DNA from 4 places in the Allorhizobium ampelinum S4 genome. Region 4 is predicted to be linked to each of the others. Evidence: predicted binding sites of a transcription regulator. Region 4 holds the regulator's gene; each other region holds the start of a gene.
What was found. Region 4 encodes PhoB, which activates phosphate uptake and scavenging genes when phosphate is short. Its sites were predicted from a motif close to TGTCATNNANCTGTCAT; they were not measured.
Positions count from the first base shown of each region.

Region 1 (7,387 bases), 180 kb from region 4:
GCTCGATCAGCGTGCCGCGTCCCTGGACAGCACGCACGATGCCCTCCTGGGCAAGGGCTGCCAGCGCACTGCGCACCGTATGTCTGTTGACGCCAAATTCTCCGGCCAAAATCGTTTCCGGCGGCACCATGCCCGTCGTGTCATAGGTGCCATCGCTGATTGATACCCGGATTCGATCGGCAATCTGACGCCAGAGCGCCACGCCGGTCTGTCTTTCGATTGCTTTTTGTCCCGCCACTTTCTGCACCGTCATGTCACACGCTTGTCATCCCGGAGGAATATTTGTAAAGATAAGTTGTATGGTTGTCTATATTAATAGACAAATGGAGGTTTGGCAATGGGCGCACGAGCAAAAAGTGCAAATCCGGATGGTGTACATCGAAAAAGAGTTGTTGACCTTTTGGCCGCGGCCCATCTGGACGAATTAAAGGCGCTGTGGAGCGGGCTGCCGTTTGCGCCGGAAGCACAATTCTTGCGCGGACCGGAGACTGGTCTGGTCATGGTGCGTGGACGTATCGGTGGCGGCGGCGCGTCCTTCAATCTGGGTGAAGTAACGGTGACGCGGGCGACATGCAGGCTGGCATCCGGCCAGGTCGGGCATGCCCAGGCGCTTGGCACGTCAAAGGAAAAGGCGCGGCTTTCAGCGATTTTCGACGCTCTTTGGCAGGATGAGGCGCATCGCGCCCAGATTGAGCCGTTGTTGGCGGCTGTGGAGCGGCGCTTGAATGAGGGCGACCGCGTCAAGGCGGAGCAGGTGGCGGCAACGAAGGTGGATTTCTTCACCATGGTCAGAGGAGAAGACTGATGCTCGAAGCGGAAAGCCTGACCGGCGGTTTTTCTCAACCGGTATTTGAGGCGCAAAGCGTGTTTCGTGCGGTCATGGACGGTATGGCCCGGCCCGGCACCCACCACACTGTTGACCTGTCGCTGCAACCGCCATCCCCTTTCGGTCTGGCGCAGGCGGCCATTGCTCTGACGCTGTGTGACGTCGATACCCGCGTCTGGCTGAGCGGCGGGCTTGGCAAAAGTGCCGTGCCCGCCTGGCTGAGCTTTCACACCGGCGCTGGGACGACAGCCGACAAGACCGAAGCGCAGTTTGCGTTTTTCGAAGCAGGCAGCCCGCTTGCGGCATTCGCGCAATTTTCCACCGGCACGCAGGACTATCCTGATCGCTCGGTGACGCTCATTTATGAAGCCACCAGTCTCGAAGGCGGCCAACCGCTTACTCTGAAGGGGCCCGGCATCCAAGACCGGACAATGATCGCTCCGCTTGGCTTGCCGGACGGTTTCCTGCGCCATTGGCAGGACAATCATGCCCTGTTTCCGCGCGGCGTCGATGTGATTTTCACCGCCGGTCGGGATTTTCTCTGCCTGCCGCGCAGCTGCGCGATACTATCCGGGGAGGCGTGAATGTATGTTGCTGTAAAGGGCGGCGAGACCGCCATTGCCAATGCCCACAGCCTTTTGGCCGACCGTCGTCGGGGTGATCGAAGCCTGCCGACAATGACCGTCGATCAGATTGTCGAGCAATTGACGCTGGCCGTTGGCCGCGTCATGGCCGAGGCCTCGCTTTATGATCGCAAGCTTGCGGCGCTGGCCATCAAGCAGGCGCGGGGCGATATGATCGAGGCGATTTTTCTACTGCGCGCCTATCGTACCACGCTGCCACGGTTTGGTCTGTCAGAGCCGGTCGATACCGGCGCGATGCGGATCGAGCGGCGGATTTCCGCCACCTATAAGGATCTGCCCGGCGGTCAGCTGTTGGGGCCAACTTTCGACTATACTCACCGTCTGCTCGACCCGTCATTGTTGGAAGAGGGCGACGTTGAGCCCCCGGTCCAGAAAATCCCAACCAGCGAAGCCGCCATGCGGGTCTCCGACATCTTGCGCGAGGAAGGGTTGATTGAACCCGATGGCGACATGCCGGAGGATCATTTGGCGGGTGATATCACCCGCCAGCCCATCGAATTTCCGATGGCGCGCGATCTGAGACTGCAATCGCTGGCCCGTGGCGATGAAGGATTCCTTCTGGCCCTCGCCTATTCCACCCAGCGAGGCTATGGCCGCAGCCATCCTTTTGCCGGCGAAATCCGCTTAGGCGAGGTCGAGGTAGAGTTGGATGTGCCGGAGCTTGGCTTTGCCGTGTCGCTTGGGCGTATCCAAGTCACCGAATGTCAGATGGTCAACCAGTTCAAGGGATCGTCAAAGGCCCCGCCGCAATTCACGCGAGGCTATGGCCTCGTCTTCGGTCAGAGCGAGCGCAAGGCGATGGCCATGTCGCTGGTGGATCGGTCACTGCGCGCCGAAGAGCTGGGCGAGGATATTACCGCCCCTGCCCAAGATCAGGAATTTGTCTTGTCCCATTGTGACAATGTGCAGGCAACAGGCTTTGTCGAACATCTGAAGCTGCCGCATTACGTGGATTTCCAGGCCGAACTCGATCTGGTGCGGCGTATGCGCTCCGAACACGAACAGGCCCGCCAGCAAGGGCTGGACCTGAGCGAGGCGGCGGAATGACCAGTCTATTAGTCGTGATCGGCATACCAGGCGGCGCAAAGCGTCGAGACGCCCAGCATGAGGGTCACGAAGACGGCGAACATCATTTCGATTTCCATGCTCATTGCTCCCTGTTTGCGAATTTCTGGAAGGGTAACGCACAATGATTACGGAAGTTTCATTAGCGGACGAAATTGCCACTTATAATTTTGCCTATCTGGATGAGCAGACCAAGCGGATGATCCGCCGGGCGATCCTGAAGGCCATCGCCATCCCCGGCTATCAGGTGCCGTTTGCCTCGCGTGAAATGCCAATGCCCTATGGCTGGGGCACTGGCGGCGTACAGGTGACGGCGGCGATCCTTGGGCCGGACGATGTGCTGAAGGTGATCGACCAGGGTGCCGACGACACCACCAATGCCGTGTCGATCCGGGCCTTCTTTCAGAAGGTCGCCAATGTGGCAGTCACCACCCATACGGGCGACGCTACCATCATCCAGACCCGCCACCGGATTCCGGAGGAAAAGCTGCGGGCGGGCCAGGTGCTGGTCTATCAGGTGCCGATCCCGGAGCCTTTGCGCTTCCTGGAGCCGCGCGAGACCGAGACCCGCAAGATGCATGCATTGGAAGAATATGGCCTGATGCATGTGAAGCTCTATGAAGACATCGCCCGCAATGGCCGGATCGCCACCACCTATGCCTATCCGGTCAAAGTGGCGGGTCGCTATGTAATGGACCCGTCTCCGACACCGAAATTCGACAATCCGAAAATGCACCGGTCAGAGGCCCTGCAATTGTTTGGCGCGGGCCGCGAAAAGCGGATCTATGCCGTGCCGCCCTATACCGATGTCGTCAGCCTGGATTTCGAGGATCATCCTTTCACGGTGCAAAGCTTCGACAAGCCCTGTGCGCTCTGCGGTGCCGAGCATGTCTATCTCGATGAAGTGATCCTCGACGACAAGGGCGGGCGAATGTTCGTCTGCTCCGACACTGACCATTGCGAGGATCGCCGCGCCAAAGGTCATCGGGGTGAGATGCTGGCGGAAACACAGCAGGGGGAGGCCGCCCAATGACCCAGCAACCGCTTTTGAAGGTCCGCGACCTGTCGAAATTCTACGGACGGCGGATCGGCTGCGCCAATGTTTCCTTCGATCTCTGGCCGGGTGAAGTGCTGGCTGTGGTCGGTGAATCCGGTTCCGGCAAGACGACGCTGTTGTCCTGCCTGTCCACCCGGCTGATGCCGACCACCGGCAGTGTCGATTACCGGATGCGCGACGGCGCTTACCGCGAGCTTTATCACATGAGCGAGGCCGAGCGGCGCTTTCTGATGCGCACCGACTGGGGCTTCGTTCACCAGAACCCCGCCGATGGCCTGCGCATGACCGTTTCAGCCGGGGCCAATGTCGGTGAGCGGCTGATGGCGGTGGGCGAACGGCATTATGGCAATATCCGCGCCACCGCCACCGATTGGCTGGACCGGGTGGAAATTGCCGCCGACCGGATTGACGACCAGCCGCGTGCTTTTTCCGGCGGCATGCGTCAGCGCTTGCAGATCGCCCGCAATCTCGTCACCAATCCGCGTCTGGTGTTCATGGACGAGCCGACCGGCGGGTTGGATGTCTCGGTCCAGGCCCGGTTGCTGGATCTGGTGCGTGGGTTGGTGGCTGATCTTGGTCTTTCCGTCATCGTCGTCACCCATGACCTGGCTGTTGCAAGGCTTTTGTCACACCGGATGATGGTGATGAAGGATGGTCATGTGATCGAGCAGGGCCTGACCGACCGGGTGCTGGACGATCCACGCGAGCCGTACACGCAATTGCTCGTCTCCTCGATTCTTCAAGTGTGATTGGATCATCAGATGCCCACACCTCTTATCGTTTCCGATGTTGCCAAAAGCTTCACCATGCATCTGCGCGACGGGCTTGTCTTGCCGGTGGTGCGCAATGTCAGCTTTTCCGTCAACAGTGGCTCCTGCTCCGTGCTGGGCGGTCCGTCCGGCATTGGCAAAAGCTCAATCCTGAAAATGCTCTACGGCAATTACGCCGTCGATAGCGGCCAGATCCTGGTGCGCCATCACGATACGGTGGTGGATCTGGCGTCCGCCATGCCGCGCATGGTGCTGGATATCCGCCGCGATACGATGGGCTATGTCAGCCAGTTCCTGCGCACGGTTCCAAGGGTGTCGGCGCTGGATGTCGTGGCCCAACCGCTGACGGCGCGCGGTGTGGGTATCGACGAGGCAAGATCGGTGGCAAGTGATCTGCTGGCTAGACTGAACCTGCCCAAGGCACTCTGGCAATTGCCGCCCGCCACCTTTTCCGGCGGCGAGCAGCAGCGTGTCAACATCGCCCGCGGCTTCATCACCGACCATAAAATCCTGCTGTTGGATGAGCCGACGGCCTCGCTCGACGCGCAAAATCGTGCCGTGGTCATCGAGTTGATTGCTGGCAAAAAGGCTGAGGGCGTCGCCATGCTCGGCATTTTCCACGACGAGGAAGTGCGCGAAGCGGTTGCCGACACCATTCTCGATGTCTCGCAATTCTCACCTAGAGGCCGTCAGGTTCAGATTGAACCAGCCATCCTCTAGCTTTCTTGTTTTCGTTTGTCTTTTCGGGAAAACCGGTACCCACTTTTCCCTGACAAACTCTAGGAGCATCGCCGCATGAGCACCCGTCTTGGGCTTGAGCCCCAAATCAACCCGACCGCCAGCGTCACGAACAGCACGCTTGGGCGCTACACCGAAGTGGCCGAGCGCTGCCGTCTCGATGAGGTTGAGATGGGGGACTATTCCTATGTGATGCAGGATGTTTCCATCTGGTGCGCCACCATCGGCAAATTTGCCAATATCGCCGCCAGTGTCCGCATCAATGCCCCCAATCATCCGACATGGCGCGCTACGCTGCATCATTTCACCTACCGCGCCGTCGATTATTTCGAAGGGGCGGATCTGGAGACGGATTTCTTCGACTGGCGGCGGGAAAACCGAGTGGTGATCGGTCATGATGTCTGGATCGGCCATGGTGCTACCATCCTGCCCGGCGTCACCATCGGCAATGGCGCGGTCGTCGGCGCAGGCGCGGTCGTTTCCAAGCCGGTGGAACCCTATACCATTGTCGGCGGGGTGCCAGCCAAGCCGATCAAGCCCCGGTTTGGACCAGGTATCGGCGCGCGCATGGACAGACTTGCCTGGTGGGATTGGCAGCATGAGCGGCTTCACGCGGCCCTTGCCGACTTCCGCACGCTTTCCGCCGAAGATTTTCTGGCCCGACATGAAGTCTTAGCCTGAAGTATAGGCTCTGCTACCCTCTGATTTTAACAGAAATGTCATGAAACTGACATGGGCGCTTCACCGACCTGAACTATAGCTCGCTCTGGATTTGGACATGATATTGGAAGACGCGCATGAATTTCGAACTGACCGAGGTGACACGGCGTTTTGGCAAGAAGATTGCCGTGGAAGCCGTGACCCTGTCCATTCCGCATGGGCAGATGGTCGGCATTATCGGTCGGTCCGGTGCGGGGAAATCCACTTTGCTGCGAATGATCAACCGCTTGGCCGATCCGACATCCGGGTCGATGCGGTTCGGCGATCAGGAGGTGACGCGCCTCAAGGGATCGGCTTTGCGCAGCTGGCAGCGCGATTGCGCGATGATTTTCCAGCAGTTCAACCTGGTTCCGCGTCTGGATGTTCTGACCAATGTCATGCTGGGGCGTCTCAATCATCGCTCCACGGCGCTGAGCATCCTCAATATTTTTACGCGCGAAGAGCGGATCATGGCGATTGCCGCTTTGGAGCGGCTGGGCATCGAGCAGACGGCGCTGCAGCCGGCTGGCACACTGTCCGGTGGTCAGCAGCAGCGGGTGGCCATTGCCCGCGCGCTGATGCAGGCGCCGAAAATGCTGCTGGCCGACGAGCCGATTGCCTCGCTCGACCCTTTGAACGCCAAGATCGTCATGGATGCGCTGCGCGACATCAACGAGCGCGAAGGCATCACCGTGATCACCAATCTGCACACGCTGGATACGGCGCGGGCCTATTGCGAGCGGATCATCGGCATGGCGGCGGGCAAGGTGGTGTTCGATGGGCCGCCGGATGCGCTGACAGCGCAGGCGGTGCAGGCGATCTATGGCACTGGCCAGGATGGCAATGGCATTGACGAGAGCATGACATCGACCGCGATCCGTTTGCCGAAGTCGGACTTGGCCCTGTCTGTGCCGATGGTGGCGGCCACGGCAGGCTGAGCCCGCAATCCATGACCTGAAAAAATAGCATTTCTGTCGCGGCATCCAGCCCGATGGCAGCGCCTTCGCTTGCCCGCGTCAAAGGCACCTTTCTTACGTTCATGAGACAGATCCGGTCCCTCGGGAAAACCAGACCGGAAAACCAGGAGAGAGACCATGTTGAAGAAAATTCTGCTTGCCTCCGTGACGCTTCTGTCGCTGGCCGGCGTGGCTGCTGCCGAAGACCTGAAGGAATTCCGCATCGGTATTCTTGGCGGCGAGAACGAAGCCGACCGGTTGCGCAATTACAACTGCCTGTCCGATCACCTGAAGAAGGAATTCGGCTTCACCAAGGTTTCGCTGTTCCCGGCCTCGGACTATGACGGCGTTATCCAGGGTCTTCTGGGTGGCACGCTTGATTATGCCGAGCTTGGCGCTTCCGGCTATGCCAAGGCCTATCTGGCTAACCCGAAGGCAGTCGAGCCGATCCTGACCACGGTGCAGACCGATGGCTCGATGGGCTATTACTCGATCATGGTGGCCCGCAAGGACAGCGGCATGACCAAAGTCACCGACATCAAGGGCAAGAAGCTCGGTTTTGCCGATCCTGACAGCACATCCGGCTACCTGATCCCGACCGTCACCCTGCCCGACGCGCTCGGCGGCAAGCC
Region 1 is NC_011989.1:232,115-239,501, forward strand. It holds gene phnF (phosphonate metabolism transcriptional regulator PhnF) at 1-238, opposite strand, end outside; gene phnG (phosphonate C-P lyase system protein PhnG) at 338-805, shown strand; gene phnH (phosphonate C-P lyase system protein PhnH) at 805-1,410, shown strand; gene AVI_RS01125 (carbon-phosphorus lyase complex subunit) at 1,411-2,517, shown strand; gene AVI_RS01130 (alpha-D-ribose 1-methylphosphonate 5-phosphate C-P-lyase PhnJ) at 2,660-3,568, shown strand; gene phnK (phosphonate C-P lyase system protein PhnK) at 3,565-4,341, shown strand; gene phnL (phosphonate C-P lyase system protein PhnL) at 4,354-5,082, shown strand; gene AVI_RS01145 (DapH/DapD/GlmU-related protein) at 5,158-5,781, shown strand; gene phnC (phosphonate ABC transporter ATP-binding protein) at 5,898-6,737, shown strand; gene phnD (phosphonate ABC transporter substrate-binding protein) at 6,894-7,387, shown strand, end outside.
Region 1: phnC (phosphonate ABC transporter ATP-binding protein) is a predicted target of PhoB. The motif match lies at 5,818-5,834, and genes of this name have one in related genera.

Region 2 (7,387 bases), 1.7 Mb from region 4:
GGTATTCGGAATGGCCCAGGCGCTCAGCAATATCAACGCCACGGCACTCTCTGCCCTGCGCTGGCCGGGCATGGCCATATTGATGGTTCTGGCACTCAGGCTCTGGCGGGCGCCGCTGCATATTGGCCCGGTGGCCGATAACGACAATCTGGCCGACCGGCGCGCCATGGTCATTGTGTCGCAGGCCGTGATCGGTTCGGCTCTGGATGCGCGCACACTGGTCTTTCTGTTGGCGATCACCACTCAGATCACATCGGGCTTTTCGCCGTTCAGCGGCGATTTTCTGACCATGGAACTGGCTTTCATGGCTCTCGCGGCTTTTGCCTGTGGGCTTCAGGCAATTTATGCACACGCTTTCGACCGGATGATTCGCCGCCGTTCGGCACGCCGTATGGTGCAGCCGAAGGGCAAATCCATGCTGATTTCCGCCCGCTCCGTCAGCGCCGGTTATCGCCGGATTGCCGCCTGAATCACGGTCTTTGACAGGTTATCCCCTTTTAGACCAAGGCATCGAAGATGTGGACCACATCCTCGCCTTGAAGGTATTGCAAATATCTCAAATGCATCAGTGGCTTGAGATATTTGCAAAGGGAATACCAACGGTCATTTTCAGTGATCGTTAGCATTAGACTTCAAGGGGGCTGTCAAATTTGTGAATCCGATGTTAATAGTTCGTGCGTTGCCTGTGGGCAGCGCTCGTTTCAATAGCCGACGGACATCTGCATGACAGCGAAAACGGACCGCACGATTGCCATCAGCATCACTGCTGTCATCGTCGCAGCCCTTTCCAGTTGCACCAATGTCAATGACAATTCCAAAGCCGATATAGCGCCCAAGCCTGCATCGGCTCATCAAGCCGTTTCGGCCGCAGCGCAGCCGGGCGTCACACAGCCCGGTGCCAATACCGTAGCATCGGCAAATGGCAGCGTCGCAACAGGTGCCTCGACAACGGTAGCTGCCGCAAATGGCACGATGACGCCGGCTGTTCCTGGCACGCAGGCCATGACACCACCTTCGCAATCGGCTGTTACTGCGCTTGCCAATACCGCGTCGGGAAATAATGCGCTGGCCGCCATAAATGGCGCCTCGGGCACAGGCCAGACGGTTAACCTGGCGACAGGCCAAGGCCCATACCCGATCCAGAAACCAGGCCTGACGCAGGTCGCCTCGCTTGGACCAACGGTCAGCACCGTGCCTTCTTCCGCCAATGCACCAGCCCGGATTTCGGACAACGAGCCGATCGGCCTTGAAAACGAAGCGTTGCAGCCGGATGTGATGGCCATGCATTCCGCCGTTCCCACGCCGCGCCCGGGCTCTGCGGCCTCATCGTCCGTCGCCTATGCCTCACCGGCCAAGCCGGTCGTCAAATCCTTCGCGCTGCTTGATGCACAATTCGACACCAGCGCCCCCGGCCCCGTGCCAAGTGCCACGCCGGAAGCCTCCAAAAGCACCGCGTCTGGCACAAGCGAAACGGCAAGCCGCGGCCCGACGGTCATCAATGGGCTCGTCAACAAATATGCCGCCCTATACGGAATGCCATCCGCGCTGATCCATCGGGTCATTCACCGCGAAAGCCGTTATAATCCGTCGGCCTATAGCCGCGGCAATTACGGGCTGATGCAGATCCGCTATAATACGGCCCGTTCGCTTGGCTATGAAGGTCCGGCAGAGGGTCTGTTCGACCCGGAAACCAACCTGAAATACGCGATCAAATATCTGCGCGGTGCGTGGATGGTGGCCGAAAACAACAATGATAACGCCGTTCGCCTCTATGCCCGTGGCTATTATTTCGATGCCAAGCGCAAGGGCCTGCTGGACGAAGTGCAGTAAACCACTTCGTCCATGCCGACACGGACCATTGCCCCTTTCTGTCGATTCGGTTTCCTACGGCATTGCGTCCAGAACCGCCTTCAGCAGTTTCTGCGGCCTGTAGTTATCCCAGGCAGGCGTCAGCCCCATCCTCAGCACAATCAGTTTACGTGACGGGACAATCGCAATTGTTTGTCCGTCATGGCCCTGAAACCAGAGGGTTTCTTCGGTAATGCCGAAGGTGGAATCCGGTTCCCGGCCCGGCCCGCTCCGCCAGATTTGCCCCTGTCCATAGGTGCCGCCTGATGCCTTTGTCGGGGTCCCCATGGTCTTTACATAGCCTTCCGGCAACAGCCGCCGTCCCTGCCAGACGCCGTCCTGCAACAGGCATTGGGCAAGCTTGGCCCAATCGCGGGCATTGGCATAGAGATAGGACCCACCTGCCAAAGTGCCTGTCTCGTCGGCCTCCAGCACTGCACTGGTCATGCCCAGCGGCTTGAACAAGGATGTTTGGGGATAAGACAGCGCCTGTTCCGGTGGCAAGCTGTCCATCAGGAGGCGGGCCAGCAGCACGCTGGTACCGGTCGAATAGTGAAACAGCGTCCCGGGTGTCGCGTCCAGCGGCTGAGAGGCGACGAATGCCGCCTGATCCGGCTCCAGAAACAGCATGCGCGTTGCATCACTGACATCGCCATAATCCTCATTGAAACGCAGGCCGCTTTCCATGCCCATCAATTGGCGCAGGGTGATTGCCGCGCGCCCATCGGTCCATTGCGGCAACAAATGATCCTTGTCGAGATCAAGCCCGCCCTCCCCCATCCGCTGGCCGATCAGCATGGCCATGACTGTCTTGGTCATCGACCAGCCGATCAGCGGCGTATCGGGCCCGAATCCCGGACCATAGGCCTCACCAAGCAACTCTCCATCCCGAATCACCAATGTGGCGCGCATAGATGGCCCGGTCAGGGCTGGATCAGCAAGAATGCCCGCCAGCACCGGGTCGGTGTGCGGTGCGCCGGTTCCATCCGGCCAGGGCGCAGGGTTCGGTGCTGGGTTCGGGGTTGCCGAAGCCGCAAGCGGTTGCGGCAGATGCACCTTGCGAGCCGCATCGATTTTTCCATCGGGAACGTTGGCGCAGCCCAGACCCGGTCGGGCAATGGCTGTGCTGGGGGCAAAAGCGCCAAACATATAGGCCGTGACCATGCCTGCATCCCGATCGACATCCAGCCGCAGGAAACGCAGCAGCGGATGGCCCGGCGCCTGTACATCCTCTGACAAAACATCCATCGGATCACGCTTGGCGATAAACACGTTGGAGCAGACAATTTTGGCGGCGTAGCCTGTCCCGACTCGCAGCAATTCCGGCGGCGCCAGCCAAAGCCACGTGGCAGCCCCGACGATAACCACCAGGACAGCAAGCAGCAGTCCTTGGACAAACCTGATCAGCAAACGCATACGATTTCCTCCCGCGCCGGATGGTGTCGCGGATCGGGAACTGGGAACCGATGTCCGGAAAATCCGATGCTTAAACAATAACCTGGAGCGGAAAAGTGATTCTGTTTCACAACCCGCCACACGAGGTCTGCATGCAAGCATGATTACAGCGGGCATGAAAGGGTATGACGGTTGAAAAACCATGGGATTTTCCATGGGCGCACAGCCCAGCCACTGGTCAACAGCCCCCGTCATCAAACTGTAGTGGACAGCCACTATTCCGATAAAAACTTCAGAACGGGGCACCCTTCACATGACAGAACTTGTTCCAGATGCCGGATTCCGCAAAAACCAGAAGCTGAAATCGGCGCTGCTTCAACATAATGCACTGTCACGCAAGGGCCTGTCGGAACGGTTGTTCGGCCTGCTGTTTTCCGGCCTGGTCTATCCGCAGATCTGGGAAGACCCGGATGTCGACATGCAGGCCATGCAGCTTGGTGCTGGACACCGTGTTGTCACCATCGGCTCTGGCGGCTGCAACATGCTGGCCTATCTGTCACGCGAACCTGATAGCATCGATGTCGTCGATCTCAATCCGCATCATATTGCCCTCAATAAGCTGAAACTGGCCGCCTTCCGGCATCTGCCCGATCACACCGCCGTCGTGCGGCTGCTTGGCACCGACAATGCCCGCAGCAATGCCTCCATGGTCGAGCAATATGTGGCACCGCATCTGGACGCCACCACGCGGCGCTACTGGAGCCGCCGCACGCTGACCGGACGCCGCCGCATCCGGGTGTTCAACGGCAATTTCTACCGCACCGGTCTGCTGGGCCGCTTCATCACCGCCACCCATCTTCTGGCCCGCCTGCACGGCGTCAAGCTGGAAGAAATCACCCAATGCCGGACCCCCCGCGAACAGCGGCAGTTTTTCGAGACCCGCATCGCGCCGCTGTTTGAAAAGCCTGTTATCCGCTGGCTGACCAATCGCAAAAGCTCATTGTTCGGCCTCGGCATTCCGCCGCAGCAATATGACGAACTGGCCAGCGTTTCGGAAACCGGCACCATCGCCCCGGTGCTGAAAGGCCGGCTGGAAAAACTCGCCTGTCACTTCTCGCTGCGGGACAATTATTTTGCCTGGCAGGCTTTCGCCCGTCGCTATCCGAAATCCCATGAGGGCGCATTGCCGGATTATCTGCGGGCCGATTATTACCGCACGATCCGCACCAGCGTTGACCGCGTCAATGTCCACCATGCCAGCTATACCGAATTGCTCTCCACCAAGCCCGCAGGCAGCGTAGACCGCTTCATTCTGCTCGATGCCCAGGACTGGATGACCGACGAGCAGTTGAACGATCTTTGGACCGAAATTACCCGCACCGCCTCCAAGGATGCGCGGGTGATCTTCCGGACCGCTGCCGAAAAAAGCGTGATCGAAGGTCGGATTTCCCCGGCGCTCGCAGAGCAATGGTCCTATCTGAAAGACCTGTCCGTCCATTTCAACGCGCTCGACCGCTCGGCGATCTACGGTGGCTTCCATATCTATGAGAAGACGGCATGAGCGATGCCCGTATTGGTCAGGACCATTCCGGCCCGAACTTGGACCGGCAGCATGCCAGCAAGATGGATCAGGTCTATCGCAGCCAGCGTCATATCTATGACCTGACCCGCAAATATTACCTGCTCGGGCGTGATACGGCTATTGTCGGCCTGGATCTGCCAAAAGATGGCAGCCTGCTGGAAGTGGCCTGCGGCACGGGCCGCAACCTGATCTGCACGGAGCGGCTTTATCCGATGTCGCATCTCTACGGTCTGGACATTTCCAGCGAAATGCTGGTGCAGGCAAGGCGTAATTTTCGCGGTCGCCCGCGCCAGCCGGATCTGCGCATCGCCGACGCTTCGGCATTCACCGCCGCCGATTTTGCCATAACCGGTTTCGACCGCGTGCTGATCTCCTATGCCCTGTCGATGATTCCCGACTGGCAAAAGGCAATTGCCTGTTCGCTTGCCGCCTTAAACCCCGGCGGCTCGCTGCATATCGTCGATTTTGGCCAGCAGGAACATCTGCCAGGCTGGTTCCGAACAGGCCTGCATGCCTGGCTCGCCCGGTTTCACGTCACGCCACGCGCCAATCTGCGCGAAGAACTGGCCTCCCAGGCCGAGGCCGCAGGCGCAACACTGAGCTTTTCACCGCTCTATCGTGGCTATGCGTGGCATGCCATTATCCGCCGCCCAGCGGCCTGACAGATCACCGTGCTTTCCGCCCAATAGGCCGGTATTTTCGATCTATCGATATGAGCGGTTGAAAATAACCACATTTTAACGATGATGAAGCAAAGTCAGGCTCGAGGTTTCCCAGTCTGGCTTCATCGGATCGGTGATCTCCAGTTCTGATTTTCCGCGTCTTTTGATCTTGCCATGGGCATGCGCTGCCTTGGCATAACAGTTGAATGAATGGGTTTTCGATGCGGTCGCTGGTCCTGGCACTTATTCCGATTTGTTTGGCGATGGCGTCCTGCACCTCGACGAGCTACGATTTCATGGAAACCGGCTCGATCCAGCCAAAATTCCAGGACAAGGACCCGCAGGACTTCGGCATCAATTCTCCGCATCGCCATCAGGTGCACGGCATCGACGTGTCGAAATGGAACGGTAATATCAACTGGATGCAGGTCCGCCAGTCCGGCGTCTCCTTCGCTTTCATCAAGGCCACAGAAGGCAAGGATGTGATCGATCCGAAATTTGCGGATTACTGGCAGCAGGCCAATGCCGCTGGCCTGCCCCATGCGCCCTATCATTTCTATTATTTCTGCTCCAGCGCCGACGAGCAGGCCGACTGGTTCATCGCCAATGTGCCGAAAGCCTCGATGGACATGCCGCCCGTTCTGGATGTTGAGTGGAACCACACGTCCAAGACCTGCACCAAGCGGCCCCCGGCTGATGTGGTGCGCAGCGAAATGAAACGCTTCATGGACCGGCTTGAGGCCTATTACGGCAAACGGCCGATTATCTATACATCGGTCGATTTTCATAAGGACAATTTGCAAGGCGCGTTCCAGGATCATTATTTCTGGGTCCGTGCCGTCGCCAAGCACCCCTCGGAAATCTATCCAGACCGCCGCTGGGCCTTCTGGCAATATACCTCGACCGGCGTTATTCCCGGCATCAAGGGCGATACGGACATCAATGTCTTTGCGGGTACCCAGCAAAACTGGCGCAAATGGGTGCAGGCCGTCTCATTGCCGACCCAGCAGACCGCTGCAAACTGACCATTCCGGACCGGAGTTTTGCGTCATGCCGGGCAAAACCCGGCTCCTCTCCATGCTTCCGTCACAAAGCTTCGGCAGAGCGGAGCATGTTCTTTTCATATCCGGGGGCTTTATCCATGCATATCCTGTCTCGCTTCACGCTCGCAGCCATGTTGAGCGGCCTTATGGCCGGCACGGCCTTTGCCCAGGCACCGCAATGCGGCGGTGATCTCAGCGCTTTTCTGGCTGGCGTCAAGGCGGAAGCTGTTGCCAATGGCGCGTCTGCTGAGGCTGCCGACAAGGCGCTGGCCGGTGCGCAGATCGACCAGAAGGTGCTGGGCCGCGACCGCGCCCAGGGCGTGTTCAAGCAGACCTTTACCGAATTTTCCACCCGCACCGTTTCCAAAGGCCGGTTGGACCAGGGAAAGCAAAAATTGCAGCAATATAGCGCGGTCTTCGACCGGGCCGAAAAAGAATATGGTGTTGCCCCCGGCGTGATCGCCGCTTTCTGGGCGATGGAAACCGATTTCGGCGCCGTGCAGGGCGATTTTAACACCCGCAACGCGCTGGTGACGCTGGCGCATGATTGCCGCCGCCCGGAACTGTTCCGCCCACAATTGCTGGCGCTGATCACCATGGTTCAGCATGGCGATCTCGACCCCGCCACCAACACCGGTGCCTGGGCCGGTGAAGTTGGCCAGGTGCAGATGCTGCCCAAGGATATCGTTGCCTTCGGCGTCGATGGCGACGGTGATGGCCATGTGGCGCTGAAATCCAGCTCACCCGATGCGATCATGACGGCGGCGAAATTCATCCAGCACCTCGGCTTCAAGCGCGGCGAGCCGTGGATTCAGGAAGTCACCGTGCCGGACACTCTGCCCTGGGAAAAGAGTGGC
Region 2 is NC_011989.1:2,431,086-2,438,472, forward strand. It holds gene AVI_RS11490 (LysE family translocator) at 1-469, shown strand, start outside; gene AVI_RS11495 (transglycosylase SLT domain-containing protein) at 724-1,830, shown strand; gene AVI_RS11500 (serine hydrolase domain-containing protein) at 1,885-3,264, opposite strand; gene AVI_RS11505 (BtaA family protein) at 3,557-4,804, shown strand; gene AVI_RS11510 (class I SAM-dependent methyltransferase) at 4,801-5,487, shown strand; gene AVI_RS11515 (glycoside hydrolase family 25 protein) at 5,709-6,512, shown strand; gene AVI_RS11520 (lytic murein transglycosylase) at 6,629-7,387, shown strand, end outside.
Region 2: AVI_RS11505 (BtaA family protein) is a predicted target of PhoB. The motif match lies at 3,493-3,509, and genes of this name have one in related genera.

Region 3 (7,387 bases), 1.6 Mb from region 4:
GCCCGAAATCCGTGGCGATTCAGGGTTGTCTGGCGCTTCAATATAATTACCTCAAGGATACGCCGGTTATCTTGCTTGCCGATCCGGAGACTGTTCTGTTCCGCCAGAAGCTTTATGAAGGCGCCTATACCTATGCCTTGTTGCGTGGCCTGGCCAAAGGCTACCTGCCGGATTTCAAGGTTTTGATGCGGCTGGTTGCTGCCTATCCCGGTTATCTGATGCGGGCGCCAACCAGTTTCCAGTTTTTCCTGCGCAACCGTCGTGTGATGACCAATGAAACCGCAGTGAAATCCATGCCTGCTGAGGATGCAGTCGCCTGATATCAGCGTTTTATCGGCGGTTCTGAGCAAAATCGCTTGATTTTATGATCATGCTTGCCGACAAACGACATTGGTCTTGGCCGGGATGCGTGAGTGTCCCTGCGCCATGATATTTGTTGGCAGGCAGAGGGCAGTTGCAATGGCATCCTTTCTTTCGAAGATCTTTTCGGCGTTTTCGGGTTCTTCAGCATCAGATGAGACGAAGCAGTCCGTTTCCGTCGAGCCGCAATTGCATGGCGATTGCCGGATCTATGCCGAGCCGATCAAGGAAGGTAGCCAGTTGCGTTTGGCCGGGCGGATCGAAAAGGACGTCAATGGCGAAACGCTGACCCGCAGCTTCATTCGCGCCGACATGTTTACATCCAAGGAAGATGCGCTGGATTGCACCTTCCGCAAGGCCCGCCAGATTATTGACCAGAACGGACCTTCGTTGTTTGCCGATGGTGCCAAGGATCGCAGCGCTTAAAGATTTTAGGGATCATTTTTCACGCAAAACGCCCGGATTTGGTCCGGGCGTTTTGCGTTTCAGCTGGATCGTGGTTTTACAGAATCAGCCGGTAATTGGCAAAACCGTCCGCGCCGTCACCGGCATCCTCGATCTTCGCGCCCTTGACCTCAGTGGCAAACGCCCGGCCCTTGGGGCCTGTCTGGAAGCTGGCGGTCGTGTCGGGGATCGCGGCAAAGCGCCAATTGCCGTCAGCCGAGGGGTTGATGGTACCCTGCGCGACGATATAGCGGACGATGACATCGCGATTGGTATCCGGGCCGACGAAAATCACCTTGTCGGAGGCGATATCAGGGAATTTTCCGCCGCCGCCAGCGCGGTAATTGTTGGTGACGACCACAAATTGCTGCTCAAGATCAATAGGCTTGCCGTTAAAGCTCAGGTTTTTGATCCGGTTTGCATCCGGATTGATCGCTTTGCCGTCCTTGTCATATTTCGCTGGCTGCGACAGATCGATCTCATAGGTGACGCCGTCGATCACATCGTAATTGTAGGATGGGAAGTCGAAATTGAGCAGGGCCGCATCCTTCGATCCGGGCTTGATCTGGTTGAACATGCCAGCCGACATTTCCAGCCAGTTCTTGACTTGCGCGCCTGTTATCAGCACTGCCTGCACGGTATTTGGATAGAGGTAGAGGTCCGAGACATTCTTGATGGCGATATCGCCTGCGGGAACATCGGTATAATAATCGGCGCCACCGCGGCCGCCAGCTTTGAACGGCGCTGCGGCTGACAGTACCGGGTAATCCTTGTATTTCGTCTCCTTTAGCATGTCCTTGATATACCAGGTCTGGGCATTGGAAACGATCTGCACCGAGGGGTCGTCGGCCACCAGCGCAAAATAGGAGTAAAGCGGTGCGGAGGTCTTGCCGACCGGGGTGCGCACATAGGCCAAAGTTGCCTCATGTTCGTCCTTTACGGCCGCCACAACGTCCTGATTGTCCCTGACATCGGCAATGATTTTCTTGGCGTCATCGCGGTGATAGATCGGCCGCGCCTCAGCGGTGAAATCGACGATTTTCCAGCGATTGCCGTCTTTTTCCAGCATGAAGTCGATCAGGCCCATATGTGAACCCCAGAAGCCAGCCATGACCGCGGGCTTGCCCATCAATGTTCCCCTGAGCGGATCGGCACCCTGGACACCATCCCAGGTTTTTGGACCGGGAAAGACCAGATGTTGATGGCCGGTGAAAATCGCATCGATGCCGTCAACTGTGGCCAGGTAGAGCGAAGCATTTTCCATTCTCTCCGTCTGGCCACTGCCATCAATACCGGAATGCGAGAGCGCGATAACGATATCAGCACCTTGCTCTTTCATGACAGGCACCCAGGCGCGCGCCGCCTCGACGATGTCACGGGTCTGGGCCTTGCCTTCGAGGTTCTTGGCATCCCAGAGCATAATCTGCGGCGGAACGAACCCGATAAAGCCGACCTTGATCACGCTCTCGGTGCCCGCGCCATCCTTGATGGTCTTTTCGATGATGGTGAAGGGCTTGAAGAATAGCGCGTCGTTTTTCGGATCGGAGGCGAGCTGGCCCTTGGTCAGGTTGGCGCAGACAATAGGATATTTCGCCGCCGCCAGCGTGTTGAACATGAAATCGAGGCCGTAATTGAATTCATGATTGCCAAGCGTGCCACAATCATAGCCCAGCGTGTTCATGGCCTTCATGACGGGGTGCTGATCACCGGCCTTGATGCCCTTTTTATAAGCCATGTAATCGCCCATCGGGCTGCCTTGCAGCAAATCGCCATTGTCGATCAACATGGAGTTGCCAGCTTCGGCCCGGATCTCGTCGATCAACGTCGCTGTGCGCGTCAGGCCCATCGTGTCATTGGGCTTGTCGGCATAATAGTCGTAGGGCATCAGGTTGACATGGATGTCGGTGGTTTCCATCAATCGCAAATGCGCCTGATTGGCTGCTGCCCTGGCGGCAAACGGATGAAGCACGACAAGGGCGCTGGCAGCGGCAAAACCTCCCAACAGCGAGCGGCGCGTAATAGGGTGCAGGTCGGTGGGGCGCAAGTGTGCGAGTGGCGACATGGGAAGGCTCCTGGCAAATGTCTTCGTCGATGCGTGAGCATCGCAAACCAGTTGCCTTCATATCATGACAGGTTGATGATGCTAATCTGAAATACCGTGCGCGCCAGAAATTGACCGGTGACATTTAGCGCGAGCGATCAAAGCTGTGGGGGAGCGATCGGGTCTATCGTTTCAGGACCGGGCGCACTTCCTGGTGGAAGTTGCGAAAGTAAGCGGCGACCTTCGCAATGGAATTGCTGTTCTGGCGAAACTGAATGCCCAGCCGTCCGCCCCGGTTCCAGCGGACCATTCCCTCCAGCAGACCAATTTCCTCATTTTCGATGAGGACGGTGCTGCCAGCTGCTGCGTGGAAGGCAGTGTAGAGTTCAAGTGCCAAGCCTGAGCGGGAAATATCGATGATCCGGCAATCGGCAACCTGGCGCATATAGCGCACGGCACTATCCATGCGGCAGCGGCTTCGGGGGGCTGTGCGAATGTCCATTTTAAGGTTGTTTTGCATGTGAAAGTCTTTTTTCTAGGTTCCTTTCGATTTTAACGGCGATCATTGTAAATACTGTAAAAAATCTCGTTAAAATTCCCGCTTACATCAAGCGGCTCAAAGCCGCCCGCCACGTCAGACGAACGGCTGTTTTTCTGCGACGCTGTGGTTCACATCTTCGAGTCTTGATACCTGTCGGATGGAAGCAAAAAAGTCTTGCTCCAGAGCGATTGGCGGTGGTTGTAATCATAAACGCTCAAGCACACGGTGTTTTCGTCTGGCTGTCCAAGACGCAATTGTGAAGAGGCGCCTTCCTCACCGGTCTCGCTCTGCCACAAGGGCTGATTGTTGCGGTTATAAAAAACCAGATTTCCATCGTCGCGGATCTGCAACCGGCCGGGCAGGGCGGCTTTTTCATTTTCACCCAGCATTGACCAAAGCGTCTTGCCGGAGCTGTCTCGCAGTTGCGGGCCGAGCATCGGGTCGTTCACCAGGCTGGCGCTACCATTGAATGTGGTGAGTGATTGGCCGGGAAGAAGCACGGCATTGCTGCGGCTGTCCAGCCGGGCAATATCGGCCATCTCGCCAACCAGCGGGATCTGCATCAGATATTTGACATCGTCCAGTGACCAGCCATTTGCATCGCGGGCCGCCAGAAGCACGGTCAGCTTGGCGAGGGAGGCCATGACGGTCATATCTACGGGGTTCAATGCGCCTATCGCGGGCAGCCAGGCCCCTGCGGCATAGGTATTATAGTCCACAGCACCTTGCAGAACCTGGGTATTATCAACAATTACCACGCCAGCCCGGTTGGCCTCCTCCAAGGCCTTGTAGATAGCGCCCTGGTCCGGCTGCCGGGCATTTCCGCTTGGAAAATTGCCTGCGCCATAGGCTTGCAGCACCAATCCGCCAATGCCCTGGGCCACGCAGGCGCGGATCATATCGGCCAGCAGCGCCTTTCCTTGGGCGGCATCGTACCAGGCGGGAAAGGCCCCGAGAGTGATGACCGGGGCCTTGTTTATGTTGGACGTGATGGCATGCAACTGGGTCAGGGTTTCTGCCCGTGCAGCTTCATCATCCAGACTGACGGCGGAGGACACAGGCGGCGGCGAGGTAAGGTCGGCATTGAGGCCGAGGGTGATGCCATATTGGCCGACAACCGGGAAATTCGGGCTGGAAAAGCCACGAAACTGGCTGGCATCGGCTTTCACCACCCGTGAGCCGCGCATCAACTGGCTATCGAAAAATACACTGACACCGGCAAGGCCAGTCTGGGCGGCTGCGACCGCACCACAGACATTTTGAAAGGCGTCACTATTGAACGTCATGCCGGAAATCACCCCCGGCGTGGGGGAATGAAACAGCGGCACTTGTGAGCCGGTGAGGATCACCGGCTTGCTGAGTTGTGCTAGCACAGTGCCATCGGCACTGACGCGCGAGAGCAGCATGGCCAGGGCTGTGCCGCTGTAATCCATGGTATCTGTGCCATGCAATACGATCCAGCCGTCCACCGTGTCGTAGCGCTCCAGGATATGGCGAGCAATCAAGCACCAGTCGGAGGGTTGCAGATTGGTGCTGTCCAACATGCCGCTCTCGCTTTCGGGAAAGGCGAGGTCGGTCACATAGTCCAGCACCAGATCGGCAAATTTCTGCTTGAGAATCGGGTCGAGATGGGACTGGCAGGCTGCCTTGAATTGCGTGCTGGTCATCGGAGCCAGTGGATTGCCGACGCAGCTGATCGTGCCGCCGGTATTGATGACGCCAATTTTCAAGACATGTCTCCTTGCAGTGCTTAGAGCCTGTCAGGTTTTCCCTGACTAACTCTAGGCGGTTTCCAATCCCCCCGGCAGATCTTCGCCCACCGGGGTCCGCTCGATCCTGCATTGAAAGCAGTTGTTGCGAGCCGACCGGACATGCACATAGGCGATTTTTTCGTCCTGGAGAAGCTCTTGCGCGCGCGCCGCAATCCGAGATGTCTCGGTAACGGCACCGGTGCCATAGACGATCCTGTCATCGCGGCCATAGCCACGCACGATATAATCGGGGCTTTCGAAGATTGGCGGCAAAGTATCGCCTTCATCGTAAGCCGCGCATTCCTCGGCGTGAAGAAAGATCGGTCCGGTTTCGGCATAGGGCTGTAGATCCGGGAAAGGCCGATAGGCCAGGGTTAGATAAGGCGCACCTTCGGCAATCGGCGCCAGGCAATGGCGGCATTGATAGCTGCCACCAGGCGAGGTGCGGCGTTCCGGCACGCATCCATAGGCATCCGGCGCACCGCTCCGGTAGGCTTCGGCAAGGGTGGAGGGCATGGGGGTAAAGCGGATGGTCTGCATTGTCCGGCTCCTGTTTGACGTGAATGCGCCAAACTCTTGCCTGGACGGTGGAGCGAAGCCACCCGGTTCTTGCCAACGCGCAAAGAAACTTAAAGCGGACGTTCAATCTTGTCGTAAACGCTCTTCAATGCCTTCAACCGAGCATCATAGGCCTTGGTAATGCAGTCGTTGTCGGCATTGCAGGACTGGCGGGTTTTCAGCCAGACTGTCTGCTGGTCCTGCAATTCGCCGCGATTGCCCATGGGCAGCAGGCCGGAAATCAGCTCGAAAGTCGTGACCATCTTCACGTCGAGATCGTTCAGATCGCGATTGTCGCAAATCGCTTTTTCGTCTGCCTTCAGATCGGTCTTGGTACAATCGAAACTGGCGGCATCGCCGTGGCGGGGCATCATGCCTGCAATCACCAGGGTGCTGAGAAACAAAATCGAGGTGGTGGCAGATGCGGTTTTCATGGTCATGGCTTTCCGGTCATTCGAAGCGGCAGGCTTTTCGCAAGGTAAGGCTATCAAGAATGCACCTCACCAGCAAATGTTCCCCGGTTTGATGGGCCGTGGCGTCTCGGTTTTCATTATTGTCGTTGCGCCGAACCGTCGCCGCTTGAAATGACGATGCTTTGCCACAATTTTCACCCAAGAGCCTATTTTGCTTTGCGAAAACCTCCCATAAGACTTGGCCGTCAAGTTTTGGGAGAATGAAGAGGAAACCCGTATGCGTGGCCTGAAATCGATGTCTCCCGCTGTCATCGTCCTTGCATGTCTGGCCGGTTCGCCGGTACTGGCGCAGGACGCGAAAAGCCTGCCCCAAAGCCGGGCGGATATGCAGATGTCCTTTGCCCCTCTGGTCAAGCAGACCCATGGGGCTGTCGTCAATGTCTATGCCGAGCGGATCGTCCAGAGCCGCGTCAATCCTTTTGCCGGCGATCCATTCTTCCAGCAATTTTTTGGCCAGCGGTTTCCCAACCGCACGGAACGCCAGACCTCGCTGGGCTCCGGGGTGATTGTTGAGGCGAACGGCACGGTGATGACCAATTTTCACGTCATCGCAGGGGCAGACGATATCAAGGTGGCGCTGTCCGATGGCCGGGAATATCCGGTGAAAGTTGTTTTGAAGGATGAGCGGCTGGATCTGGCTGTCTTGAAAATCGACGCTAAGGAAAGTTTGCCGACGCTGAAAATCGCCGATTCGGATAAGATCGAGGTCGGCGATCTCGTGCTGGCAATCGGCAATCCCTTTGGTGTTGGTCAGACGGTGACCAGTGGCATTGTCTCCGGCCTGGCGCGCAACCAGGTATCGGAAGGCGATTTCGGCTTCTTCATCCAGACCGATGCGTCGATCAATCCCGGCAATTCCGGTGGCGCGCTGATGAATATGAATGGCGAGTTGATCGGCTTGAATACCGCGATCTTTTCCAAGGGCGGCGGCTCGAACGGCGTTGGTTTCGCCATTCCCGCCAATCTGGTCAAAGTGTTCCTGGAGGCGGCTGACAAGGGTGCATCATCGTTCGAGCGGCCTTACGTTGGCGCCACATTCGAGCCGGTCACGTCAGATGTCGCTGACGCACTTGGTCTGAAACAGGTTTTGGGTGCGCTGGTGACGAAGACGGTGGAAGGCGGCCCGGCAGACAAGGCTGGTATCAAGGCCGGGCAGGTGATTACGGCGGTGGATGGGGTGATTGTTGAGCATCCCGATGCCCTAAACTACCGCCTGACG
Region 3 is NC_011989.1:2,046,892-2,054,278, reverse strand. It holds gene AVI_RS09785 (glycosyltransferase family A protein) at 1-320, shown strand, start outside; gene AVI_RS09780 (HlyU family transcriptional regulator) at 460-786, shown strand; gene AVI_RS09775 (bifunctional 2',3'-cyclic-nucleotide 2'-phosphodiesterase/3'-nucleotidase) at 863-2,866, opposite strand; gene AVI_RS09770 (PilZ domain-containing protein) at 3,030-3,365, opposite strand; gene AVI_RS09765 (asparaginase domain-containing protein) at 3,515-5,116, opposite strand; gene AVI_RS09760 (DUF1203 domain-containing protein) at 5,168-5,677, opposite strand; gene AVI_RS09755 (lysozyme inhibitor LprI family protein) at 5,767-6,129, opposite strand; gene AVI_RS09750 (DegQ family serine endoprotease) at 6,386-7,387, shown strand, end outside.
Region 3: AVI_RS09775 (bifunctional 2',3'-cyclic-nucleotide 2'-phosphodiesterase/3'-nucleotidase) is a predicted target of PhoB. The motif match lies at 2,931-2,947, and genes of this name have one in related genera.

Region 4 (7,387 bases):
CAAGTTCACCGCTGGCAAGTAAGACTTTGAGGCTGGCGCGAACACTGTCCGCGCCAGCCTCATCATGATGTTGCGGTTGATGTTTATTGATGACGTAACATGCGGCCCAGCCCTTGGCGGCAGGGCGTGGAGAGGCCGGGGATGGTAGAATGAGTACGTCAATCCTAATTTTTATCGTCATAGCTATCGGGATCATCGGCTATCTGCTGGGCTCGTCACGGGCACAGTCGCTCGCGCAAGGCCGCGCGTCTGCCCTGCATTCCCGCTATGGCTATCATGGCAGTTTTGTTTCTATTCTGGCAGTTGTACCCGCCTTCCTGGTGCTGGGCCTCTGGATGGCGATTGCGCCATCGCTGATCGAAACGCGTGTACGCGATGCGATGCCCGATGCGGTCAAGGCGCAGGCAGGAGCCACCCAGAACCTCAATTACGGCACCATCGGTGCAATCGCTCGTGGCTTGAAAAGCCTTGACGACGACCAATTGGCCAAGTTGAAAAGCGCAGATGCCACGACTGCCCGCACAATGCTGGCCGAACAAGGCGTACCGCTGGCCGGCGAGCCTGAGCCCTACATGATCGTGGCGGCGGAGGCCTTGAACGGCATGCGCGCCATCAACGATCTGGCGCTGACCATCGTGGTAATCGCCACCTCGCTCGCAGGCGCCCTGTTCGGGCTTCGGTTGATCGCGCCACGCTTTCGCGCCCGCAATCGGGTGGAGCAAGCCATTCAGGCAGCCTTGGTCATCTGCTCTTCCATCGCCATCTTGACGACAGTCGGCATCATCATGTCGATGCTGACGGAAGCCACCCACTTCTTCCGGGAGGTTCCGGCCTGGCGGTTCTTCTTCGGCACGGTCTGGGATCCTCGCTTTGCCGCTGCTGGCGCCACCGATACCGGCGGCCAGTTCGGATTGATCCCGCTTCTGCTCGGCACACTCTATATCGGCGTGGTCGCCATGCTGTTTGCCGTGCCCGTCGGTCTGTTTGCTGCCATCTACATGGCCGAATATGCCTCGCCACGGCTGCGCTCGATCACCAAGCCACTGCTGGAAGTGCTGGCCGGTATTCCGACCATCGTCTACGGCTTCTTCGCGCTGACCTCGGTCGGTCCGTTCCTGCGGGATATCTCCGCCAAGATCAACGGCATCGCCACCGGCGATTTCGTCAGCTTCATCCAGGCACAGAGCGTGCTGACGGCAGGCTTCGTGATGGGGATCATGCTGATCCCCTATGTCTCCTCCCTGTCGGACGACATCATCACTGCCGTGCCGCGCTCGCTTCGGGATGGTTCGCTTGGCCTGGGTGCCACACGGTCTGAAACCGTCAAGCGGGTGATCCTGCCGGCAGCACTTCCGGGTATTGTCGGCGCGCTGCTGATGACGGCATCGCGTGCTATCGGCGAAACCATGATCGTGGTGCTGGCCGCAGGCGTTGCGGCACGTATTCAGCTCAATCCTTTCGAGCCGATGACAACAGTCACCGTTAAGATCGTCAACCAGCTGACCGGCGACCTTGAATTTACCTCTCCGCAAACGCTGGTGGCCTTCGCACTGGGTATTACCCTTTTTGCCATCACGCTTTGCCTTAATATCTATGCGCTTTACATCGTGCGCAAATACCGGGAGCAGTACGAATGAGCGAGACCCTCTCCCCCGCTGCGGCAGGCCACGGCGCTGGCGCCCTTGCCCCTGTATCGCGTCCTCGCCGGGATATCGGCATCAAGCGTCGCTACGCCGCTGAGCGCCGTTTCCGGGCCTATGGCATTGTCGCCATCAGCTTCGGTTTGTTGTTCCTGCTGCTGCTGCTCACGTCGGTGGTTTCCAAAGGCTACACAGCCTTCTTGCAGACAACGATCACCGTTCCGGTTGAGTTTAGCGAGAAGCTGATCGATCCCAGCAACCAGCGCGCCACCAATCCCGATGTTTTGGTTGCGGCCAATTATCCGGTTCTGGTGCGCAATGCGCTGGCGGCAAAACTGAAGATCGATACATCCAATCGTCCGGCAATGAAGCAATTGACCGAGATGGTGTCCGACAATGTCCGCGTCCAATTGCGCAATATGGTCGTTGCCGATCCGTTGCTTGTCGGCAAGACGGTTCCGGTCTCGGTCCTGGCCAGTGCCACAATCGATACGGCCTTCAAGGGGCAATTCGACCTGACGGTCGATGAGAGCAGCCGGAAAATTTCCGACCAGCAGATCGGCTGGATGAATACGCTGGCTGAAAGCGGCGCGCTGGCCAAGTCCTTCAATACCGGTATTTTCGTCAACGGCGCATCCAGCCGCCCGGAAGCCGCAGGCGTTGGCGTGGCCTTGATCGGTACTGCCTATATGATGCTGACCGTGTTGATCCTGGCTCTGCCCATCGGCGTGGCAACCTCGATCTATCTTGAGGAATTTGCCCCGAAGAACCGTTGGACCGACCTGATCGAGGTCAATATCAACAATCTCGCAGCCGTTCCCTCTATCGTCTTCGGCCTGCTGGGCCTGGCGGTGTTCATCAACTTCGCCGGTCTGCCGCGCTCGGCCTCGCTGGTCGGCGGACTGGTGCTCACCCTGATGACCCTGCCGACGATCATCATTGCCACCCGCGCAGCCTTGAAGGCCGTGCCGCCGTCGATCCGCGCTGCGGCACTGGGTCTTGGTGCGTCCAAGATGCAGACCGTGTTCCATCACGTCCTGCCGCTCGCCATGCCCGGCGTGTTGACCGGCACGATTATCGGACTTGCCCATGCACTGGGCGAGACCGCACCGCTGTTGCTGATTGGCATGGTGGCTTTCGTGGCGGATTATCCGGGTACGCCGCTCGATCCGTCGACAGCCCTGCCGGTACAGATCTATATGTGGGCCAATGAAGCCGAGCGCGCTTTCGTGGAGCGGACGTCCGGTGCCATCATCATTCTGCTGATTTTCCTGCTGATCATGAATGTTGGTGCCATCCTGCTGCGCAGGCGGTTTGAGCGGCGGTGGTAGAAACCAGCTGAACCACGGTCCTGGGCGATAACGTCCAGGAAAGTTCGTCGCGGCTTTCGCCAAGCAATTGCGAAAAGAAAGGCCGGAGGAGTAAGAATATGAACATGATGTCTGAATCAGCAGTTGAAAAGGCCTTGGATCAGAAGATGACCGAAGTGAACACCAAGATGGTCGGCAAGGATGTGTCCGTTTACTACGGTGAAAAGCGCGCCCTGTTCGACGTGAACCTGAATGTCCGCGAAAATACCGTCACGGCGCTGATCGGTCCTTCGGGTTGCGGCAAGTCTACGTTCTTGCGGACGCTGAACCGCATGAACGACACCATCGATCATTGCCGGGTCACCGGCCTTATCACCCTCGACGGCATGGATATCTACGATCCATCTATCGACGTTGTCGAGCTTCGCGCCCGCGTCGGCATGGTATTCCAGAAGCCGAACCCGTTCCCCAAGTCGATCTACGAAAACATTGCCTACGGCCCGCGCATCCATGGTCTCGCCCGCAACAAGGCAGACATGGACCAGATCGTCGAAAAGAGCCTTCAGCGCGCCGGTCTTTGGAACGAAGCAAAGGATCGCCTACAGGAGCCGGGAACGGGCCTTTCCGGCGGACAGCAGCAGCGTCTGTGCATTGCCCGCGCCATTGCCGTCAGCCCGGAAGTCATCCTGATGGACGAGCCCTGCTCGGCCCTGGACCCGATTGCGACGGCCAAGGTGGAAGAACTGATCCACGAATTGCGGGCCAATTTCACCATCGTCATCGTCACGCATTCGATGCAGCAGGCCGCTCGTGTGTCCCAGCGCACGGCAATGTTCCATCTCGGCCAGTTGGTCGAGGAAAACGATACCGACAAGATGTTCACCAACCCGGACGACCAGCGGACCCAGGACTATATCATGGGCCGGTTCGGCTGATCCGACGGTTGATTGAAAATGCATCTTTTTAAAGGATCAGAACATGACAGCGCATATCTACACCGCCTTTGACGAGGAACTGAAATATCTAATGCGCCGCATTTCGGAAATGGGCGGTCTGGCCGAGCAGATGGTGGGTGAATCCGTTCGCGCGCTGGTCAATTCCGATGCCGCCCTCGCCCAGAAGGTGATCTCCGACGACGTGATCATGGACAATGCCGAGCGCGAAGTGGGTGACAAAGCGATCGTCACCATCGCAAAACGTCAGCCCATGGCCGCCGATCTGCGCGAAATCATCGGTGCGCTCAGGATTGCCTCGGATCTGGAGCGCGTCGGCGATCTCGGTAAGAACAATGCCAAGCGGGTCATGGCCGTGCAAGGCACCGGCGTGCCGCGCAAGCTGGCCCGCGGCATCGAGCATCTTTCGGAACTGGCGATGACCCAGCTCAAGGAAGTGCTGGATGTCTACACCACCCGCTCGGCGGAAAAGGCCAAGTCGATCCGCGACCGCGATGAGGAGATCGATGCAATCTACACCTCGCTGTTTCGCGAATTGCTGACCTATATGATGGAAGATCCGCGCAACATCACCACCTGCACGCACCTTCTGTTCTGCGCCAAGAATATCGAGCGCATCGGCGACCATGCCACCAATATCGCCGAGACCATCTATTACATGGCCACTGGCGCACAGCCCGAGGGTGAGCGCCCGAAGGACGACACGACGACCGCTTTCGGGGTCGCCGATTGAGATGACAATGCGAGGATGTTGACCCATCCCCGCATTGCATGACGTGTTGATATCTCAAGGCATCAAGACCTTGAGATATCAAAGAAAAGCATACCAAGAGCCATGATCTGTGGCTGCCGGTATGAAACCATGACGGAGATTGGCATCGGACAGCTCAGCGTCTGACGCCAAATGGGGTGGGGGCTTCACCCGAAGGTTCGACCTGTGGCGACAGGCCAGCCTTCCAGTCACAGTAGAGCGCCATCATGAAGCGCAAACATGCTGTAAACATCGAAATTCTCGTATTGCCGTGTTCTTTTTCGCCAGAGCGGACAAGGAAAGGCTTGCGGGAAGACTCTCTCATTGAAGGTATGGGATCGAATGCTGCCGAAAATTGCCGTCGTTGAAGACGAAGAAGCCCTGAGCGTCCTTTTGCGTTATAATCTGGAATCGGAAGGCTATGAGGTCGAAACCATTCTGCGGGGAGACGAAGCCGAGCTTCGCCTGCAGGAGCGGGTGCCGGATCTGCTGATCCTCGATTGGATGTTGCCGGGTGTTTCCGGCATTGAGCTATGTCGTCGCCTGCGGATGCGGCCCGATACCGAGCGCCTGCCGATCATCATGCTGACCGCGCGTGGCGAAGAGAGCGAACGGGTGCGCGGACTTGCCACCGGTGCCGACGATTATGTCGTCAAACCGTTCTCGACGCCGGAACTGATGGCCCGCGTCAAGGCGATGCTGCGCCGCGCCAAGCCGGAAGTTCTGTCCAGCCTGCTGCGTTGCGGCGATATCGAGCTTGATCGCGAAACCCATCGTGTCCATCGCAAGAGCCGCGAAGTGCGCCTCGGGCCCACCGAATTCCGGCTGCTGGAGTTCCTGATGACCTCACCCGGCCGGGTGTTTTCCCGCTCTCAACTGCTGGACGGCGTCTGGGGCCATGACATTTATGTGGACGAGCGCACAGTCGATGTCCATGTCGGACGGCTGCGCAAGGCGCTCAACTTTTCCAATATGCAGGACGTGATCCGCACGGTGCGCGGCGCCGGCTATTCGATGGAAGCATAAGATCGCTGCTCTGTTTTTATGGACCGAAACCCCAGTGGAACGAAAAAAGCGAGCCGGGCGGCTCGCTTTTTTTATGACATGCGATCGGAGATCACGGGCAGAGATCAGCGCGCGTTCGCAGCAGCCCGGCGCCGCTCGTTTACCGGCTGGTAGGCGAGCTTCGCGTGATATTTGCAATAGGGAGAATTGTCCTGGCTGTCGCAGCCACAGAAGTGAAACTCGTCGGTCATCGGGTCGCCAACCGGCCATTTGCAGGTCCGCTCGGTCAGGTCCGTCAGCGACAGACGGCGCGAGGCTGGCAGAATGGTGGTGTTGAGAACCGGCAAAGCAGCCATGTTCTCGGTGACATCCATGTCGAGATCTTCGTTCAGCGCGGTCGCCGCAGCAGTGCGCGCGGCAGGACGCGGCGCGCTTGAAGGCGTGCGTGCGGCAAAACTCGGTGCACGAGGCGTGGACGGCGCTGGCCGCTTGGGTGTGCGCGCTGGTGTCGCGGCGGGACCGCCTGCCTTGGCGCGTCCGGGAAGGCACAACCGATGCACCTTGCCAATCACGGCATTCCGGCTGACGCCGCCAAGCTGCGTCGCAATCTGACTTGCGCTCAGGCCTTCGGCCCATAATTTCGTGAGTCTTTCAACTCGCTCGTCCGTCCAGTTCATGCCGCAATCTCCGCCTGGTGCACGCGCTTGACGCGGAATCCATCATCCATGTCCCGGAAGGTTCCGGAACCCAACTTTCCTCGTGTTGTTGGTGACTTTTCCGCCGCATGCAGTGTAGTAATTCGTTATTAACCTAGTGTGAGCCTGACTCCGTGACAAGAGTCGCCGAATCATCGTGAATCGAATTTCAGGCTTTTCCCCAACTTGCTATCCACCGATTTTTTATCGAGGCGGTTTGTTCAACAGCGCTTGCAAGGACATGTCGGAGCAATGCCTTTGCCCCGATGTTTTGTTGACAACGCTGGCGGAAGCCGGAATAGTGCAAATGCCGCCGAAAGGCGGCATTTTTGATTTTTTCCACCGGTTTTTCGGTGGTTAGCCTATAAACTCATTGAGACTTCAAAAAGCCGCTCGAAAGGATTTTCCGCCATGGCTCAGACATCAACGCCGCTGTTCAACACGTTTTCACGTGCGCCGCTGCGTTTCGAGCGAGGCGAGGGCCCGTGGCTTTACACTGAAACAGGTGAGCAATATCTCGACTTTGCCGGCGGCGTCGCCGTGACGTCCTGCGGCCACTCGCATCCGCATCTCGTCGAGGCATTGAAAAGCCAGGCGGAAAAAGTCTGGCATCTTTCGAACCTCTATGAAGTTCCCGGCCAGGAACGCCTGGCCGCAAGGCTGGTCGAGGCAACATTTGCCGACAAGGTGTTCTTCACCAATTCCGGAGCCGAAGCGCTCGAATGCGCCATCAAGACGGCTCGCCGCTATCACTATAGCAAGGGCCATCCGGAGAAGTTCCACATCATCACTTTCGAGGGTGCCTTTCATGGCCGCACCATCGCCACCATCGCTGCTGGCGGCCAGGAGAAATATCTTGAAGGCTTCGGCCCCAAGGCGCCCGGCTTCGACCAGGTGCCGTTCGGCGATCTCGACGCATTGAAGGCGGCGATCACCGACAGCACGGCTGCGTTGCTGATCGAACCTATCCAGGGCGAAGGCGGTATTCGCGTCGTGGGGAGCGAGTTCCTGCGCGAATTGCGGGCAATCTGCG
Region 4 is NC_011989.1:408,643-416,029, reverse strand. It holds gene AVI_RS01995 (substrate-binding domain-containing protein) at 1-22, shown strand, start outside; gene pstC (phosphate ABC transporter permease subunit PstC) at 150-1,637, shown strand; gene pstA (phosphate ABC transporter permease PstA) at 1,634-2,971, shown strand; gene pstB (phosphate ABC transporter ATP-binding protein PstB) at 3,070-3,885, shown strand; gene phoU (phosphate signaling complex protein PhoU) at 3,929-4,636, shown strand; gene phoB (phosphate regulon transcriptional regulator PhoB) at 4,997-5,680, shown strand; gene AVI_RS01965 (GcrA family cell cycle regulator) at 5,785-6,336, opposite strand; gene AVI_RS01960 (aspartate aminotransferase family protein) at 6,766-7,387, shown strand, end outside.